One region of the Thermomonospora sp. CIF 1 genome, then DNA from elsewhere that is predicted to be linked to it. Evidence: riboswitches for the same ligand, from Rfam matches in the RefSeq annotation. Region 1 holds a riboswitch; each other region holds the start of a gene.
The links. Region 1 has a riboswitch for cyclic di-AMP ahead of BUE48_RS01535 (coiled-coil domain-containing protein). Riboswitches for the same ligand answer to the same signal wherever they lie in the genome.
Positions count from the first base shown of each region.

Region 1 (4,436 bases):
CGCCGCCGAGCCGTGGCCGCAGAACCCGGTGCCGGGCTTCGATGATCCGGTGGAGGCCCCCACGCAGATCGTGACGCCGTCCGGCGAAGCGCCCGCCCCGCGTTCCGCGCAGGCGGAGACCGCCGTCTACCCGCAGCTCGGCGCCTTCGGGGAGCGGACGGCGACCGCGCAGCAGTCCGCCCCGCCCTGGCCGGAGGAGGCCTGGCAGACCCCGGCACCGGCGCAGATGAGCCGGCCCGAGCCGCCGCCGGCCAGGTCGCCGAGCCGGGCCAACCGGCCGCTGGGCGTGCTGGTGTCGCTGGCGGTGGGGGTGCTGGCCGGGGCCGCGATCATCGTGCTGGTGCTGTGGCCGCAGCTGCGCGACTCCTCCGGCAAGACCGGCGGCTCGGCGGGGGCTAGCCGCCCGGCCGCCGACAACCGCCCGGTCACCAGCGTCCCGGAGGCCTTCGAGGGCACCTGGCAGGGCACGGCGATCAACCAGCGGCGCAACGCGACCTTCCCCATCCGGGTGACCTTCCGCGGCGGGGAGACCACGGCGCGGGCGGTCTACCCGCGCAACTGCGTCTGCACGCTGACCCTGACCCGCGGCACCGGCGTCCGCCTGGAGATGTCGCTGCGGCCCAACCCCGGCTGCAAGACGGTCACGCCGGGGGAGGTGGTGGTGACGCGCAAGCCGGGCGGCGGGCTGGACTACGCCTGGGCCAAACCCGGCACGTCGCTGAGCTACCGGGCCGACCTGACCAGGCAGTGACCGCACGGCCCACTGGGCATGTCAGGATTCGGCGCCGAAAATGCGCTTGCATCCACTACGGTTACCTTCTGTCACTCGTGCCTCTCTTCGGGCCGCGATAGGCGGCCTCCCCCCTCCCGAAGGAGTTCTCTGTGCGAGTCACCGGGCCGAAGGTGCTGCTCATCACCACACTTGCCACCGGTGTCGCAGTCGCGACGGCGGTGCCGCTGCTGGCCAAGCCGGAGCCGGTGCTGGTGCAGGTCGCCGCGAACGGCACGCCCGTCCCGGGCCAGTACATCGTGACGCTGAAGCCGGGCGCCTCCACCGCCGCCGAGGCCGGCCGGATCCGCGCCACCGGGGTGCGGCGCTTCGACGGGGTGCTCAACGGCTTTTCCGCCAAGCTCACCGCCGAGCAGCTCGACAAGCTGCGGCGCAGCGACAAGGTCGCCGCCATCGAGCAGGACCAGATCGTCAGGATCGGCGCGGTGCAGCGCGCCCCGCTGCCGTGGGGCCTGGACCGCATCGACCAGCGCGTCCCCAAGCTCTCCAAGAGCTACACCTACAAATCCACCGGCAAGGGCGTGCGCGTCTACGTCATCGACACCGGCATCAAGATCAAGCACAAGCAGTTCGGCAAGCGGGCGCGCAGCGTGTGGGCCGCCCCCCGCTTCAAGGGCAACCACCGCGACCAGAACGGGCACGGCACCCACGTGGCGGGCATCATCGGCGCCAAGCACTACGGCGTGGCCAAGGGCGTGCAGCTGCGTTCGCTGCGGGTGCTGGACCGCTACGGCCAGGGCATGATGTCGGACGTCATCGCCGCGGTGAAGTGGCTGCGCAAGAACGCCCAAAAGCCCGCGGTGGCGAACCTGTCGCTGGTCGGCAGCCGCTCCAAGGCGGCCAACGACGCGGTCGCCGCGCTGGCCCGCTCGGGCGTGCCCGTGATCGTCGCGGCGGGCAACGGCGACGGCGCCAGCCGCGGATACGACGCCTGCCGCTTCTCCCCGTCCGGCGCCCCCAACGTCATCGCGGTGGGTGCGATCGCCCCCGGCGACAAGCGGACCCCCTGGTCCAACTTCGGCAAGTGCGTGGACCTGCACGCCCCCGGCCAGGGCATCCGCTCCACCTGGCGCAACGGCTCCAGCAAGGTGCTGGACGGCACGTCCATGGCGGCCCCGTTCGCGGCCGGCACCGCGGCGCTCTACCTGTCCCGCCGCCCCCGCGCCAAGTCCGCCACGGTGTACAAGTGGCTGATCAACAACGCCAGCAAGGGCCGGGTCACCGGCCTGCCCGCCGGCAAGGGCACTCCCAACCGCCTGCTGTACAAAGGCCGTCTGTGAGCCCTCGCACGCGGACCGGTTCGGCTTTTGTGATTGAACGGATGTTCCGGGAGCGCCGTATAGGGACCATAGCCACCTCCGATGCACAAGGGGTTTAATCTTGGCGAAGCGCATGACGGCGCATTGCGGTCCGCGAGCCTTTCGGCGTGCGGCGAGCGGCCCGTGCGCCGTCGGCCGAATCCCGTGGCGCCCTCCTGCGCCCGGGAACCGGGGACCCACCTAGACCTGGGGTGAACTCACGGCCCTATCCAGGCCGCGACAGGGCCGAGCTCCCGGTCCGAACCCGTCAGCTAACCCGGTAGGCGATGAGGAGAGGAGAGGACGTGGAGACCCCTGACTCCACTCGTGGTGCTCGCGGGGTGCGCGGCGGGCTGCGCCGCGCGGCTCTGGCTCTCGCCGCGGCCGCCGGGGCGCTGGTGCTGACCTCCGCGACGGCGACGTCTCCGGCGGCGGCCGAACCGGGCAACGAGCAGAAGATCGCTGAGCTGACTCAGCAGATCAAGAACCTGGAGAAGGAGTACGGGGGCAATCTCGAGCAACTGCGCGACACCCGGCTGCAGGCCAAGAAAGCGCTGCTGAAGGTCAAACTGCTGCGCAGAGACCTGGAGACCGCCCGCGACGTGGTCGCCCAGCTGGCCGCCTCCCGCTACATGAGCAACGGCCTGGACCCGACCGTGCAGGTCCTGGCCAGCGACGACCCCAACCGGGTGCTCAGCAACGCATCCTTGGCCCACCACCTGTCGGTGACCCAGGCGGCCAAGGTCACCGAGATCAACACCCTGCTGGCCCAGCAGGAGCGGGCCCGCCGGGACGCCGAGAAGAAGATCAAGATCCTCGAGAAGGAAATCGCCGACATCGCCAAGGAACGCGAGCGGGTCCGCCAGCTGCTGCGCCGCTACAAGCCGGAATCCCCGATGGTCGGCACCGGCGGCATGACCCCCCGCATGATCAAGGTCCGGGACGAGATCGAAGAGAAGTTCGGCCCGTTCCCGGTGATCGGCTGCACCCGCCCCGGCGACCCGCTGGACCACGGCTCCGGCCGTGCCTGCGACTTCATGGAGAGCACCGCCGGGCAGATGCCCTCTCCCTCCCGCCTGGCCCACGGCGACGCGGTGGCCGCCTACGCCATCAGGAACGCCACTCGCCTGGGCATCAAGTACATCATCTGGAAGCAGCGCATCTGGGACGTCCGCAGCAGCGGCGGCTGGAAGATGATGTCCGACCGCGGCAGCATCACCCAGAACCACTACGACCACGTGCACATCTCGGTCTTCTAGGGGAGACCACCCTGACCAGGGCCGCTTCCCTGCGCGGAGGACACATCCGGGGCACTCGGCGTCCCGCGATCGTCTTCCGGTCCTTGTCCGGTCGCCTGGCGCATGCGGTCACGGTTGGGGCATCAGGTGCGGGCAGGTCCGCAGGGTGAGGCCGGGATCGGCTATGCCCGAGAAACTTCGGCCAGGGCACGGATGTCCACTCCTCCGGCCCAGCAGGCCTCTGGCGGTCCGGACGTATTGAGGGCTGAAAGCGCCGCGCCCGGCCATCAAGACCACCTGGTCACTCGCCGATAGGCGCGCCCTCGGCTACTCCGGCTCCACCACATCCGCGCTGCATCGCTCGATCGGCACCTCCCACACGGGTCTAGACGATCAGCGCCGGATGAGTCAGCGACGGCCGCGACCATGGGGAGTCAGCACGAACCCCGCTGCGACCAATGCCGTGGTGATTTCCCCAATCCGTCGCGGCCCCAGCCCGCGGACGTTTTGAAGTTCGTCGTTTTCCCACAGCCGCAGCACCTCGCCCACCGTCACCTTGCCTCTCAGGTGGGACCGCAACGGGTTGGCAGCGTGGCGGGATAGGCCCAGGCAGACCAGCGGGCACTCCCGCGTCACCGGAACCACCCCGCTGTGATCATGCACCCCTGCTCACTCCCATCCGCGCCTCGATTCCGCGCGTGGAAACCGCGCCTCCAGGTCGGCCAGGACGTCGGTGGCGTAGCGGACCCGCCGGATCGCCAGCGCCCGTTCCCGAGCGCTGATCGTCTTGGACACTGTCCACGGCCCGTACACCCGGGTCACTGCCTGCAAGTACCACTTCTGCACCGCCACGTCCTCCGCCGCCGGCTCCACCAGGCCGGAAGAACGGGCAGGGCCAACGGGAGAGGCCGGCCCACTCGCGCTTGTGGCCGCCGCAGTCATCGGGCCACCCGATCAGCCAGGACGTCGATCACTCGGTCGGCTACCGCCGCTGGATCGTCCACCGCCCCGAGTGGCTTTCCGGTGTCAGCGCAGGTGAACACCCACCCGCCGGGCTTTCCCCGGCAGTCCACCTCAACGGCCCGCAGCGCCGCACCCTCCAGCATGACT
Region 1 covers NZ_MOYN02000003.1:112,136-116,571, forward strand. The annotation lists gene BUE48_RS01525 (serine/threonine protein kinase) at 1-751, shown strand, start outside; gene BUE48_RS01530 (S8 family peptidase) at 883-2,070, shown strand; cyclic di-AMP (ydaO/yuaA leader) riboswitch at 2,248-2,390, shown strand; gene BUE48_RS01535 (coiled-coil domain-containing protein) at 2,394-3,347, shown strand; gene BUE48_RS01540 (hypothetical protein) at 3,735-3,875, opposite strand; gene BUE48_RS01545 (hypothetical protein) at 3,996-4,172, opposite strand; gene BUE48_RS01550 (hypothetical protein) at 4,265-4,436, opposite strand, start outside.

Region 2 (4,436 bases), on a different contig from region 1:
CCCAGAAGGTGCTCGACCAGACGGCGATCTTCACTCACCTGTCCCGCAACCGCAGCGCGGAGCTGAGGTCCTTCCTGGCCGCCGCGCAGCGGCTCAAGCGCCAGCAGGCCCAGGCCCAGGAGGCCTACGACGAGGTCCTGCGCCGCTCCAAGGAGCTCAAGGCGCAGAAGGAGAAGGTCGAAAAGTCCATCGCCCAGCAGCAGGCGCTGCTGCGCCGGATCGGCGTGACCCCCGAGCGTCCCGGCAGCGGCGGGGGCGGCACCTACCAGGGTCCGGCCAGCGGGCCGGCCCGCGTGGCGCTGCAGTTCGCCTACGCCCAGCTCGGCAAGCCGTACCAGTACGGCGCCGCGGGGCCGAACGCCTACGACTGCTCGGGGCTGACGATGCGCTCCTGGGGCGCCGCCGGGGTGAGCCTGCCGCGCACCACCTACTCGCAGTACAGCGCCACCAGGCGGGTCGCCAAGAGCGACCTGCAGCCGGGTGACCTGGTGTTCTTCAGCGGCCTGGGGCACGTGGGCATCTACGTCGGCAACGGCCAGATGATCCACGCTCCGCGTACCGGCAAGAACGTGGAGGTGGTGTCCATCACCTCCGGCTACTACGCCGCCAACTACTACGGCGCAGGCCGTCCCTGAGGCGCCGAAACGCCGACCGGCGGCCTGATCCGGCCTCATGCGGGCCGGGTCGGGCCGCCGTCTCGTCTTTACCCGCAGCCGGTGTGACGGACGTCATTTTCCCGCCGCTCCCCCACGCTCTGGAGGCATCCGGCCAAGGCCCGCAAAAGCCTTGCCGCACGGGGGATCCGGGGCGCCGCGCCCCGGGACCGGCACGCGCCCTCGGCGGCCCGGCCGCCGGGGAATCCCCAGACCGGGGAATGAATCCTCCCTAACCTGGGTTTTGCCTACGTACAACTTGAAGCGGGCATCCGCTGGGGACACGTGACCTGTCTCGCGTCCGTTTTGCGGATGATTTGCCTTCGAGTTGACGTTTGATACGTTGGTTCGGACAGCGGCGCCCCCCATGCGTCGCACCGGCGGCGACGTTCCCCAGACGCCGCCCCGTGCATTGCCGGCGCGGCCGCCCGGCGCGCACCGCACATGCCGCGGGCGCCGGAGGTCCCGATGCGGACCGGCCGCCCGAGCCGCAACAACCAGGTACTCAGTAAGTCAGCGCCGCATATCTGCGGCCCGCCGAGTCCTTTCGCCTCCGATCTGAGCGTTCCGGCCGCCCGAACGGCCGGGCGGGGGAGGCGAGGGAGCCGGGGACCCACCTTTCCCGGGGTGAATCGGCGCATCCCCCACCGGATCCCGTCCAGGGGACGGATGTGCCGTAGGGCGACTTCCAGCCCGAACCCGTCAGCTAACCCGGTAGGCGTCTGGAAGAAGGAGTGACCTCTGTTCAGCATCGCTGTCAGCAGCATCACCCGTAGCGCCAGGCTCACCGGCGGCGCGATCGTCGGTGCACTGACGCTGGCGCCCGTCCTGGTTCTGGGCACCGCGACCCCGGCCCAGGCCCCCGCCGTGCCGCACGCCGCCGGGCAGGAGCACACCGTCTCCTGGCAGGAGCACGACCGGCACCCGGCCCCCGTGAAGGCCGACACCGTTCACCGCGCCCTCAGGCGTTGAGCCCGGCGGTGCCCACAGGGCACCGCGCCCGCTGAGGGCCGCAGATCTCATCCCAGCGGCGCCCGGCCGCGATGCCGCGCCGCTTCCCTTCCCAAGAATTCCCTTTCCATTGCCCAGACGGACGTCCGTCCACGACGTCCGCCGCCGAGTCCGCATGCCTTCCCAGGGCGCGGAGCCGGGGACCCACCGCATTTCCCGGGGTGAATCGGCCGCAGCAGGCCGTAGGGCGACTTCCAGCCCGAACCCGTCAGCTAACCCGGTAGGCGGCTTGGAAGCAGAGGAGCACATGCTCGTGGCAGGCAAGCACCACATCACCCGCCTCACCCGCACCCTCCAGTCCCGCAAGAGCACCGTCGCCAGCGCCCTGGTCGCCGGTGCGGTGGCCACCACCGCGCTGGGCGTGGCCGCCCAGGCGCCGGCGCAGGCCGCCGTGGGCGCCGCCGCCCCGATCACCACCCTCGCCGAGAGCGGCAAGGCGGCCAAGTCGCTGGCCGGCGGGACCGGCACGGTGAGCAGCGCGCACGCCGCGGTGTACAAGGCCCCCGCCAAAAAGCACGGCGGCAAGAAGGCCGTGACCGCCGGCGAGGTGATCGAGGTGGCCGAGTCCCAGCTGGGCCTCACCGAGGACGCCAAGGGCGAGAGCAAGTTCGGCAAGTGGTACGCCTCCACCCCGCACGCCAAGCGGACCCTCCAGCGCGACGGCGGCGGCAGCGACCCCAAGGTCTACAAGTCCGCCCCCTGGTGCGCGATGTTCGTGACCTGGGTCGGTGAGCAGGTCGGCACCGATGAGCTGGGCGCGGACGCCTACACCGTCACCCACGCCAAGTCCTTCAAGGACAAGGGCCGCTGGGGCACCAAGCCCAAGCCCGGCGCGGTGGTGTTCTTCGACTGGGCCGGCGGCAAGAGCATCGGCGGCATCGACCACGTGGGCCTGGTCGCCGAGGTGCTCGACAACGGCAAGATCAAGACCGTGGAGGGCAACATCTCCAACGCCGTCGTCTCCAAGGTCCGCACCCCCGACACCATCGTCGGCTACGGGTACCCCGACTACGCCGCCGAGTGACCTCCCGGCGGCCGCCCCGTCCGGGCACCGGTGAACCCCCATAGGATCACCGGCATGGACGGCGGACCCGAGACATCGGCGAACGGCACCGGCCGGCGCACAGTGCGCCGGCCGGTGCTCGTCGTCTCGGCGCTGGTGGCCGTTCTCCTCCTGGCGGCGGGCGGCCTGTGGGCCGTCCTGCGGGACGGCGGCTCCCCCGCCCCGGCGGCCGATGCCACCGCCGCTCCCGCACCACCGCGGCCGGACGCGCAAGCCGTCCGGCAGATCCTGGACGGCCGCGCCCGCGCCGTGCGGGACGGCGACCGGATCGCCTTCCTGGCCACCGTCACGGCCGCCCCCGCACCCTTCCGGAACGCGCAGGCGACCGTGTTCGACAACCTCACCCGGCTGCCGCTGAGCGGCTGGCGGGAAGAGCTCGCCTCACCGGTCCCGGTGGCCGCAGGCCGGGACGGCGCGGTGCTCGAGGTGACGCTGCGGTACCGGCTGAAAGGCCACGACCGCCGCGAGGTGACCCGGACCCGCTACCTGACCTTCGCCCGGCGCGGCGGCGCCTGGCGGCTGGTCGGGGACGGCACCGCCCACGGCCTGCGCGACGAGGCCGACATCTGGGATAGCGGCCCACTCGACGTCGTGCGCGGCGAGCACAGCCTGGTGATCGGCTCCTCTCCCCTGCTGCGGGAGATCGCCGACCGGCTGGATGCGGCCGTGCCCGTCGTCACCGAGGTGCTGGGAGAGCGCTGGGCGCGCCGGGCGGTCGCGCTCGTCCCGGCCGACGACGTGCAGGCCGCCGCGCTGGTGCCCGACGGCGACCCGCTGGGCGATGCGGGGTCCATCGCGGCGCTGGCCGTCTCCGGCGACTCGGGGGAGGACCGCATCGTCATCGCCCCGGGGACGTTCTCCAGGCTCAACGCCCTCGGCCGGAAGGTGGTCCTCACCCACGAGCTGACCCACATCGCCACCGGAGGCGCCCGCGACGGGCGCACTCCCCTGTGGCTGATCGAGGGCCTGGCCGACTACGTGGGCTACCGGGACACGAAGGTGCCGGTCCGCTCGGCGGCGCGGGAACTGCGCGCCGAGGTGACCGCCGGGCACCTGCCGCGGAGGTTGCCCGGCCCCGCGGAGTTCGCCGACGCCGCACGGCTGCCGCAGGCGTATGCGGAGGCGTGGCTGGCCTGCCGCATGATCGCCGACCGGTACGGAGAGGACGCGCTGGTGCGGCTCTACCGTGCCGCCGGTGAACGCTCCCAAGACGCGGCGTTGCGTTCGGTCCTGGGCCTGGACACCGCCGGCCTCACCGCGATGTGGCGGGACTACCTGCACAGGGAGCTGCGATGACCGCTGCCGGACGGGCCCGTGCCGCCGCACTGATCACGGGCGTGGTGCTGCTGGCGGGAGACGGCGTCCTGCTGATGGCGACCACGCCGTGGGAACCGCTGCCCGGCGGCGGAAGCGAGCCCGATCCGGCCCGGGACTTCTCCCCCGCCGAACTGGCCCGCTCGGCGGCCTTCGACGCCGCGCTCAACCCGCCGGCGTACGCGGGGCTGCTCACCGGGCTGGCGGTCGTGCTGGTGCTGGGGCTGACCCCGCTGGGGGCGCGCTTCATCGGCTGGTGCACCGCGCGGGTGCCCGGGCGGGCGCTGCGGCTGGCGGTGGCGGTGGTGGCGGTGACGACGCTGCTGCGGCTGGCCGCCCTGCCGCTGCGGATCTGGCGGGAGAGTGTGCTGCGCCGCTACGGCCTGTCGGTCCAG
Region 2 covers NZ_MOYN02000021.1:415,665-420,100, forward strand. The annotation lists gene BUE48_RS15175 (C40 family peptidase) at 1-635, shown strand, start outside; cyclic di-AMP (ydaO/yuaA leader) riboswitch at 1,216-1,389, shown strand; cyclic di-AMP (ydaO/yuaA leader) riboswitch at 1,758-1,907, shown strand; gene BUE48_RS15180 (CHAP domain-containing protein) at 1,918-2,688, shown strand; gene BUE48_RS15185 (peptidase MA family metallohydrolase) at 2,743-4,023, shown strand; gene BUE48_RS15190 (M48 family metallopeptidase) at 4,020-4,436, shown strand, end outside.
Region 2: it holds a riboswitch for cyclic di-AMP, as region 1 does, so the genes downstream of both, BUE48_RS15180 (CHAP domain-containing protein) here and BUE48_RS01535 (coiled-coil domain-containing protein) in region 1, are expected to answer to the same signal.

Region 3 (4,436 bases), on a different contig from region 1:
GCCGTAGTGCACCATAACGTTTCACGATCATCACTGCCGGATGGTCGGGGACATGAGAAGGGATGGGCGGAAGAGGCTCGATCATGACCCATTCCGGACACGCATGCCCCCCTTCCGGCATCTGCGGCAGTGACGGCAGGGGGATCCGGCGGGTGCCCAACCCGCTGCAAGCCGCCTGCGGCGTCCCCTGGGCCGAACCGCTCCGGATCGAGCCGATCTGGCGCGGACCCTCCACTGAATGGTTACCCAACCACGCCCAGCAGCGCCAGATATCGGGGGCATCGGCCGCATTCGGCCATCAGGACGAGCGCCGCCTGCCCCGGCGCATCGAAGCGGCAAGGAGACCGGACAGGGGGACCGCGAGGAAATCAGCTGCGAGGAAACCAGCAAGGTCTCCGGTGAATCCAATCCATACGCGCGACCCGTCGGCTGTTGTGGGCCGGTCGACAACCCCTCACCCCGCCATCATGCGCGTACTGATCCAGGCCTACCCGTACCTATGCGGCACGCAGCCGCATCCCCGCGGTCATTACCACGGACGAGGGAGGACGGAGTGGAACAGGCCACACTCGCACGTCGTGGCACCGATGAGCCGTGCCTGAGCGAGGAGGAGATCCGGCTGCTGGCACAGATCGCCAGCGGGGTCACCGCCGATGTCGCGGCGCGCAGGCTGGAGCTGAGCGCCCGGACGCTGCGCCGCCGCCTGCGGACGATCTGCGATCGGCTGGATGTGAACACCCCCATCGAGGCCGTCGTCTGGGCGGCCAAGAGGCAGCTGATCTAGCGTCGTCCGCGGCGCCGATCCGGCCGGCACAGTGCCGGAACCCATGCCGGCGGCGGAACCCCTCGCCGAACCGCCGAGGCATCCCCCCGGCATCAGCACACGGCGACATGCCACACCACGGGGGACGTGTCGCCTGTAGCGGCGTGTCACGGACATAGGAGCCTTCCTCGATCCGCGCACCGTCGGCCGCGGCACCGGGCCGCGACGGGGGAGGTTCGACCGACGGGGCCGGGCCTTGCATGGCCTGGCCCCGTTCGCCGTCTTCGGGGAAGCGGTCATGGCGGCAGGCGGGGCGCCCGTCAGGCCACCCGGACCGCACCGGCGTAGGGACGGCCGTCGATGGAGTCGATCTTGACCACGTCACCGGTGCGCGGCGCGTGGATCATCTTGCCGTTGCCGATGTACAGCCCCACGTGGTGCAGGTCGGAGTAGAAGAACACCAGGTCGCCCGGTGCCAGCTGACTGCGGGAGATGCGCGTGCCGGCGTTCCACTGGCTGCCGGTGTAGTGCGGCAGGTTGATGCCGACCTGCTTGTAGGCCCACATCACCAGCCCGGAGCAGTCGAAGGCGTTGGGACCGGCGGCGCCCCACACATACGGCTTGCCCAGCTTGGTCATCGCATGGCGCAGCGCCTGGGCCGCCTTGCCGTCGCCGACCACCGGCAGCTCCACCAGCGCCTCGGGGTCGCGCTTGATGACCTGGCCGCGGATCTTCTCGTAGAGCTCGACGACCTCCTTGCGCTGCCGCTCCAGCTGCGCGCGCAGCGTCTCGACCTGCCGGGCGCGGTCCTCGGCGGACTTGCGGGCGCGCTGGGCGGCCTGCATGGCCTCCATCAGGCCCTGCACCTTGGTGCCGTCCTGGGTGGCGAAGTAGCGCAGCGTGGCGGCCTGGTCCAGCAGCTGCTGGGGGTCCTCGCCGGTGATCATCGCCACCGCGGGGTCCACCCCGCTTTGCATGTAGGTGGTGGCGGCCAGCGTGCTGACCTTCTCCCGGATGGCCTCCAGCGCCTCCTCCTGCCGGGCGGCGTTGGCGGCGGCGACCTTGGCGGCCCGCTTGGCCTGCGCCAGCTGCACCCGCAGGCCGTTGTACTTTTCGGTCAGCTGCTCCAGCCGGTCGGCGAGCCGGTGGGCCTGCTCGGTCAGCTCCTTGGTGGAAGGATCGGGGTCGGCGTGCGCCGGCGCGACGGGCAGCAGCCCCGAGGCGATCAGCATGGCCCCGGCCACCACGGCGGTCCGCACGCGGGCACCCAGGGAACGGCCCCGGGCCGCCGGGCGCATGGCCGCGGCCGGCACCGGATCGAGTTCGGAGCGGGTGAGCTCCACGAGCACAATCTCCTTCCTGGACCGCCTACCGGGTTAGCTGACGGGTTCGGGCTAGGAGCAGCCCTACCGCGACCGGCGCGCCCGGGTGCGCCGGAACGGATTCACCCCGGGGGAACACCCTCCATTGGGTCCGACGGAGCCGGCCGGCTCCTGCCTGCCCAGGGGAACTGTCGGTGGGTCCCCGGCTTCGCCGACCGCTGGCTGCGTCCGGCGAACTCGGCGGTTTCAGCGTCTGCATTCGCTGCGATGCCAGCGTCGCAGACTAACGAAGTCGCCGCGCGCTGCCAACCAGAACGGCGGAATTCACAGGCCTCCGAGAGAGTGATCCACACGACGGCGGCGGTGGGCGGTATGCCCGGCAACGGTGACCGATGGCGCTTGCCGACCGATTACGCTCACCTGATTGTGGAGGTCACGATCAGGCGGGCCCGGACGGCCGACGTCCCCGCGATCCGCCGGCACATCGACACGTACGCGGGCACCGGCAGGACGCTGAGGAAGTCGACCGTGACCCTCTATGAGGACATCCAGGAGTTCTGGGTCGCCGAGGACGCCGAGCTCGGCGTCGTCGGCTGCGGAGCACTGCACGTGATGTGGGAGGATCTGGCCGAGGTCCGCTCGGTCGCGGTGGACCCGCGCTGCAGCGGCCGGGGCATTGGGCACCGGATCGTCAGCAGGCTGCTGGAAACCGCCCGAGAACTCGGCGTGCGACGGGTCTTCTGCCTTACCTTCGAAGTGGAGTTCTTCGCGCGTCATGGCTTCCGCCCGATTCAGGGCACACCGGTGTCGCCTGAGGTGTACGAAGAGCTCTTGCGTTCTTATGACGAAGGCGTGGCCGAGTTCCTCGATCTCGACCGCGTGAAGCCGAACACCTTGGGCAACACCCGGATGCTGCTTCGCCTGGAGGAGTGACCATAGCGATGAGCGACCCGTACCGCGGGCGGCGACACTACAACCCGCACTGGCAGGGCGGCCATCCGCCCGCTCAGTGGCAGCAACAGCCCGCGCCGGGGCAATGGCAGGAACCGACGCCCTATGCCCATGGCGGGTATGGCGGTTATCAGGACTCGGCCGTGGACCTGCCGCAGGCGCCCATTCACCGCAGAGCGCTGGCCCGGTTGATGGACAACGCTCTTGTGGCGGTGTTCGGATTCGCGCTCGTGCTGCCGATCGCCTTCGGCGTGATCGGCCTGGACGCGCCGGGCAGCGATACCCGCACCGAGGGCGGAGTGTGGAACTGGCCGATCATCATCACGCTCTTCGTGGTCCTGGCGATCCTGCCTTTCATCTATGAGGCGGTTCAACTGTCCTTGTGGGGTCACACTCTCGGTAAGCGAGTGCTCGGGATGAGCGTGGTGCGGGCCGATCCGCTCGGCGATCCGATGACGGTGCCGCAGGCGGTCTGGCGGGCGGCCATCAACAACATCGGCTACCAGATCGGCCTGTTCTTCTTCTTGATCCTGATGGTCATGGTCTGGGAGTACGCCGCCTACGGGCTGCTGCTGGCCGCGGTGGGCACGCTGCTGGCCTATCTGTGGGCGATCTGGGACGAGCCGCTCCACCAGGCCGTGCACGACCGCTTCGCCGATACGGTCGTCGTCGATGACCGTATCGTCCATGAGGACGACCATTACGGCTACGACGAATAAACCCATATGCACGACGAGGGACACCAAGAGGGCCGTAAGGAAGAGGGCCTGGAGGAAGGGCCGGCCGAGCCTGCGCAACGGCTGGTCGCCCGGGTGGTGGACACCCTCGTGGTGGGGCTGCCGGTGATGCTGGTGGTCCACTCGCAGGCCCTGGGGCTGTCCAGGCCCACCGCGGATCTGGTCGCCGTGCCGGTCCTGGCGGCCCTGCTGCTGGTCTACGAGTGGCTCCAGCTGGCGCTGTGGGGCCGGACGCTCGGCAAGCGCCTGGTCGGCCTGGAGGTGGTGGCCGAGCGCCCGGGTGCGGGCCTGGGGCACCGCCGGGCGCTGCTGCGCTCGGCGGTGTACGCACTGCCGATCGCCCTTCGGCCGGTGCCGCTGCTGGGGCCGGTGGCCGGGCTGTTTTGGGTGGTGAACGCGGGTCTGGTATTGGAGGAGACGCGACGGCGGGCACTGCACGACCGTTTTGCGGGTACCGTTGTGATACGGCGCGCGCGGCCGCAGACAACGGCGGATGGCGCCCCCGGACGATGAGTACGCCGCGACCGGCACGGCGTGGCGGGCCGGCCCGGATACCGGCCGGCGAAGAGGGCGGGGTGAGCCGATAGGAGCTTTCCTGCCCTATCCGGCTCAGGTGAGTTGATAACCACCGGGGCGGGCCACTACGGATTTCGTGGCCTGAGC
Region 3 covers NZ_MOYN02000025.1:109,554-113,989, reverse strand. The annotation lists gene BUE48_RS22345 (LuxR C-terminal-related transcriptional regulator) at 500-784, shown strand; gene BUE48_RS22340 (NlpC/P60 family protein) at 1,084-2,106, opposite strand; cyclic di-AMP (ydaO/yuaA leader) riboswitch at 2,114-2,338, opposite strand; gene BUE48_RS22335 (amino-acid N-acetyltransferase) at 2,458-3,018, shown strand; gene BUE48_RS22330 (RDD family protein) at 3,027-3,755, shown strand; gene BUE48_RS22325 (RDD family protein) at 3,762-4,286, shown strand.
Region 3: it holds a riboswitch for cyclic di-AMP, as region 1 does, so the genes downstream of both, BUE48_RS22340 (NlpC/P60 family protein) here and BUE48_RS01535 (coiled-coil domain-containing protein) in region 1, are expected to answer to the same signal.

Region 4 (4,436 bases), on a different contig from region 1:
GGCACCCAGACGTTCCGCAGCCGCACCGTGCCGCTGGCGGTCAGCCGCTGCCCCATGCCCGTCCAGTCGTCGACGACCTCCAGCCCGGGGGCGCCGCGGGGCACGTAGGCCACGTGCAGCCGGTCGCCCTGGCCCGGCACCTCCAGCTGGGCCAGCACCGGGACCCAGTGCGCGAACAGCGCGCCGGTGCAGTAGTGCTTGTCCCCGTTCAGCAGGTAGCCGCCGTTGCCGTCGGGGACGAGCCGGGTGCGGTACTCCTGGGCGTGCCGGGTGCCGGCCTCGGACTGGGCGTTGCCGAAACGCTTGCCGGCCAGCGCCTCGCCGAAGAAGTAGCGCCGCTGCTCCTCGCTGCCCTGCTGGGTCAGCACGCGCAGGTAGACCACGTGGCTGTGGGGGATCTGGGCGATGTTGGGGTCGGCCTCGGCCAGCAGGCGGTAGACCTCGGCGAGGGTGTCGGCGCGCACGTCGGCTCCGCCGTAGCGGCGCGGCACGGTGATCGCCAGCAGCCCGCTCTCCGACAGCCGGTCCAGCTCGGCCCGCGGCAGCAGGCGCCGGGCGTCGCGCTCGGCGGCGCCGGGCGCGAACTCGGCGGCCAGCCGCGCGGCGATCTCGAGGGCTTCCTCATCGGTGCGGATCACATGGGCACGACCGGCGGAGGCCGCCGGGGCCTCCAGAGCCTGGTCGAAAGTGGTCATCTCGCCCCCTGGGAACGAAACCGGGATATACATGGTAACTCTACCTGTTTACTAGGAATTTGCCCAGGGGGTGCGCCCGGCGAAACCTGCGAAACCGGGATCTTTGATGCGGCGGTGACCGGTGTTGCGCCGCAATGGGACATAAGGAAGCGTCCGGCCCGGCCGCAGCGCGGCCGGGCCGGACGGTCGGGGGGTCGCGGCGGACGGTCAGGCCCGCTCGCCCGAGGCCGGGACCTTGACCTCGGCCTCGGCGACCGCGTCGGCGATCGCGCTCCAGAACTCCAGGTCGCCCTCCTCCTCCAGGCGGGAGATCTGGCTCCAGAACTCCCGGTCCTCGGCCTCGGCGGCCACCGCCGCGCTGACCAGGGGCATCGCCACGGTCTCGCGGTCGGCGGCGGCCAGGTCCGCGGGGGTGACGTCGGCGGGCAGCGCCACCGGGGTGCGGTGGTGGCGTCCGCGCTTGCGGACCCGGATCGGCGAGGAGGTCGGCAGCCGCAGCCCCTCCAGGCGCAGCGAGCCGGGGATCCGCAGTTCCGGCAGCTTGACGACGGCCGACTTGCCCACCGCCAGCGCCACGCTGCCGGCGAGGGCGATCGTCAGCAGGTCGGTGAGCCCCGGCAGGTGCTGCTCCTGCGGCGGGTTCTCCCGCTCGCGGGGGGCGACGCCCTGGGTGGCGGCGACGGCGGTCGCCCCGCCGCCGAGCGAGTCGACCTTGGGCGCGGGGGCGGCGTGCTTGGGCACGTACTTTTCCGGCGGGGCGCCGGAGGAGGTCACCGACTCGACCGACTTGCCCTTGACCTTGACCTTGGAGGGGTAGCCGTAGCCGACGATGGTGTCGGGGGTGCGCACCTTGCGCTTGAGGTGGACGCCGTCGGCGTTGCCCTCGATGGTGTGGATGCGGTTCCCCTCGACCTTCTCCACGATGCCCACGTGGTCGATGGCGTCCAGGCTCTTGGACCCGCCCCAGTCGAAGAAGACGATGGCGCCGGGCTGAGGGTCGGTGCCCCAGGCGCCCTGCTGCTTGAACCACGCGGCGTGGAAGGGGGTGTAGGCGAACTGGCCCGCCCACTCGGCGACGCCGGCCTTGTGGGCGGCCCAGGCCAGGAACATGTCGCACCAGGCCGCGGTGGCGAAGTAGGGGCTTTTGTCGACGTTCTTGCCGTACCAGTCGCCGTACTTGGTGTAGCCGCCCGATTCCTCTCGGTATCCCAGTTCGGCTTTGGCGACCTCAAGGATCTTTTCCCCGATGGGATCCATGCGTTATCTCCTCTGGGACCGCCTACCGGGTTAGCTGACGGGTTCGGGCCAGGAGCCGCCCTACCGCACGCGGCGGATTCACCCCAGAAGCAGTGGGTCCCCGGCTCCCGCGGCGCGGGGGCGCGCCGCCGGGACTCGGCGTCCGGCCCGCACTCCCCGGGCGGGGAGTTAGGTAACGGACCGATATCAGGGAAAAGTACTGACCCTTAAAGGATCGGGCAAGTCATCCCAGAGTGACGCAAAGTAAAAATCCCGAACGTAGTCAAACCGTCACAACCAGCCTTCAAGAGCCCCGCAAGCAGGCAAAACGCCCGGCGCTGCGAGCGTTCACCCCGCTTTGCCGTCCCGGCCGGACGGACGCTCCGCAACACCTCCGGCGGCCCCGGCCGCCCGTTCGGTACGCGCGTGCAGAGCGCGCTCCAGGGCCCGCAGCGCGGGGACGGCCCGCAGGATCGCCTCCACCTGGTGAGGGGCCAGGTCGCCGAGCGCCTCCTCCAGCATGCGCGCCCGCGCGTCTTCGATGCGGCGGGCGTTCTCCACGGCCCGGTCGGTGGGCAGGACGCGGCCGCTGCGCCGGTCCGCCGGGTCGACCTGGCGGCTGACCAGGCCCAATTCGGCCAAGTGCCGCAGGGCGGCGCTGATGTTGCTGGGCTTCATCTGCATCGCGGCGGCCAGCCGGCCGGGGCTCAGGCCGGGCTGGTGGACGATCAGCCGCAGCAGGTCGGCCTCCGAGGGCGGCAGCGGGGCGATCCCGGCCTGCCGGGGACCGGTGCGCAGCAGAAGGCGGTTGAGGTCGCGCAGGACCGGGGCCAGCTCACGGAGCTCGGAGGAGCGGTGCATTGCCCCATGATAATTTGTTTATGCATATATAAGTAAATTCCCGTCACCCGAGGAACGCATGTTCAAAAACCCCGCCGTCCCTTCCCGGCCCGGCGTGTCCGGGCTGCTGCTGGTGGTCCTGGCCCTGCTGAACACGGTGGCGCCGTTCGCCACCGACATGTACCTGCCGGCCTTCACCGACATGGCCGACGACCTGGGCGCCGGCGCCTCCAGCGTCCAGCTCACGCTCACCGCCTTCCTGATCGGGCTGGCCGTCGGGCAGCTGACCATCGGCCCGCTGTCGGACCGCTTCGGCCGCCGCGTCCCGCTGCTGATCGCCACCTGCGCGGCCACCGCCGCCGCCGTGGTGTGCGCGCTGTCCCCCAACGTGTGGGTGCTGGTGGCGGCGCGGTTCGTCCAGGGCTTCGCCGGGGCGGCGGGCATCGTCATCGGGCGCGCGGTGGCCGCCGACCGCACCGGAGGCCAGGCGGCGGCCAAGGTGTTCTCGCTGCTGACCAGCATCAGCGGCATCGCCCCCGTGGTCGCCCCGCTGGCCGGCGGCCTGCTGGTGCCCGCCGGCTGGCGCATGGAGTTCTGGGCGCTGACGGGCATCTCGGCGCTGATGCTGCTGGGCGCCCTGCTGGTGGTCCCCGAGTCGCTGCCACCGGAGCGGCGGCACCGGGGAGGCCTGGCCGCCGCCGGCCGGACGATGCGGCACCTGCTGGCCGACCGCGGCTACCTCGGCTACATCCTCACCTTCGGGCTGGGCTTCACCGGGCTGATGGGCTACATCTCCGCCTCGCCCTTCGTGATCAAGAACGTGCTGGGGCTGTCCACCTCCGCCTACTCGGCGGACTTCGCCGTCAACGCGCTGGGCATGGTGACCGCCGGGCTGATCAACGCCCGGCTGATCGGGCGTTTCACCCCGCAAGGGCTGCTGGGTTTCGGCCAGGGCGCCGTGCTGACCGGCTCGGCCGTCCTGCTGGCGATGCTGGCCGCCGGAGCGCCCGCCGCCGCGGTGCTGCCGGTGCTGTTCCTGACGGTGAGCTGCGTTGCGTTCGTCATGGGCAACTCGGCGGCGCTGGCGCTGGGACGCGCCCGGCACGCCTCGGGCACCGGCGCCGCCATGATGGGCGCCCTGCAGTTCGCCTGCGGCGCCCTGGTCTCCCCCTTGGTGGGGCTGGGCGGGGAGGAGACCGGCGTCCCCATGGGCATCGCCCTGGTGACCGCCGCCGTCCTGGGCATCGGCGCCCACCTGCTGGCCCGCACCGTCCCGGCCTCCCGCTCCGCGGCCCCGGAACCGCGGGAAGGGGAAGGGCCGCGCGCCGAACCGGCGCAGCAGACGACGGGACGCTGAGGGGACCGTCGGCGTTCCGGCTCCGGGGGAGCACAGCGGGAAGCGGGGCGCCGCCCGCGCCTGCCGGGCGGCGCCCCGCTCGTTCACCGAGCCTGCCGCAGCACGGCGTTTCCGCAGGCCGGGACGGGGGCGCCGCCGCGACCTGCCAGGTCACGACCTCAGATTCCGCCGTGGCTCCCGTCCCGGACCGCCGTGATCACGTGCCGGAAGGGCTCAGCGGTCCGGACGTCTGCTCCGCCCCGGTGCCCGGCCCGGCCGGTCCCCTCAGCGGGCCGGGCACCGGACGCACTGCGGAGGCTCACGACGCC
Region 4 covers NZ_MOYN02000013.1:178,655-183,090, reverse strand. The annotation lists gene BUE48_RS06790 (SfnB family sulfur acquisition oxidoreductase) at 1-695, opposite strand, end outside; gene BUE48_RS06785 (CHAP domain-containing protein) at 903-1,952, opposite strand; cyclic di-AMP (ydaO/yuaA leader) riboswitch at 1,956-2,077, opposite strand; gene BUE48_RS06780 (MarR family winged helix-turn-helix transcriptional regulator) at 2,280-2,792, opposite strand; gene BUE48_RS06775 (multidrug effflux MFS transporter) at 2,851-4,128, shown strand; gene BUE48_RS06770 (hypothetical protein) at 4,427-4,436, opposite strand, start outside.
Region 4: it holds a riboswitch for cyclic di-AMP, as region 1 does, so the genes downstream of both, BUE48_RS06785 (CHAP domain-containing protein) here and BUE48_RS01535 (coiled-coil domain-containing protein) in region 1, are expected to answer to the same signal.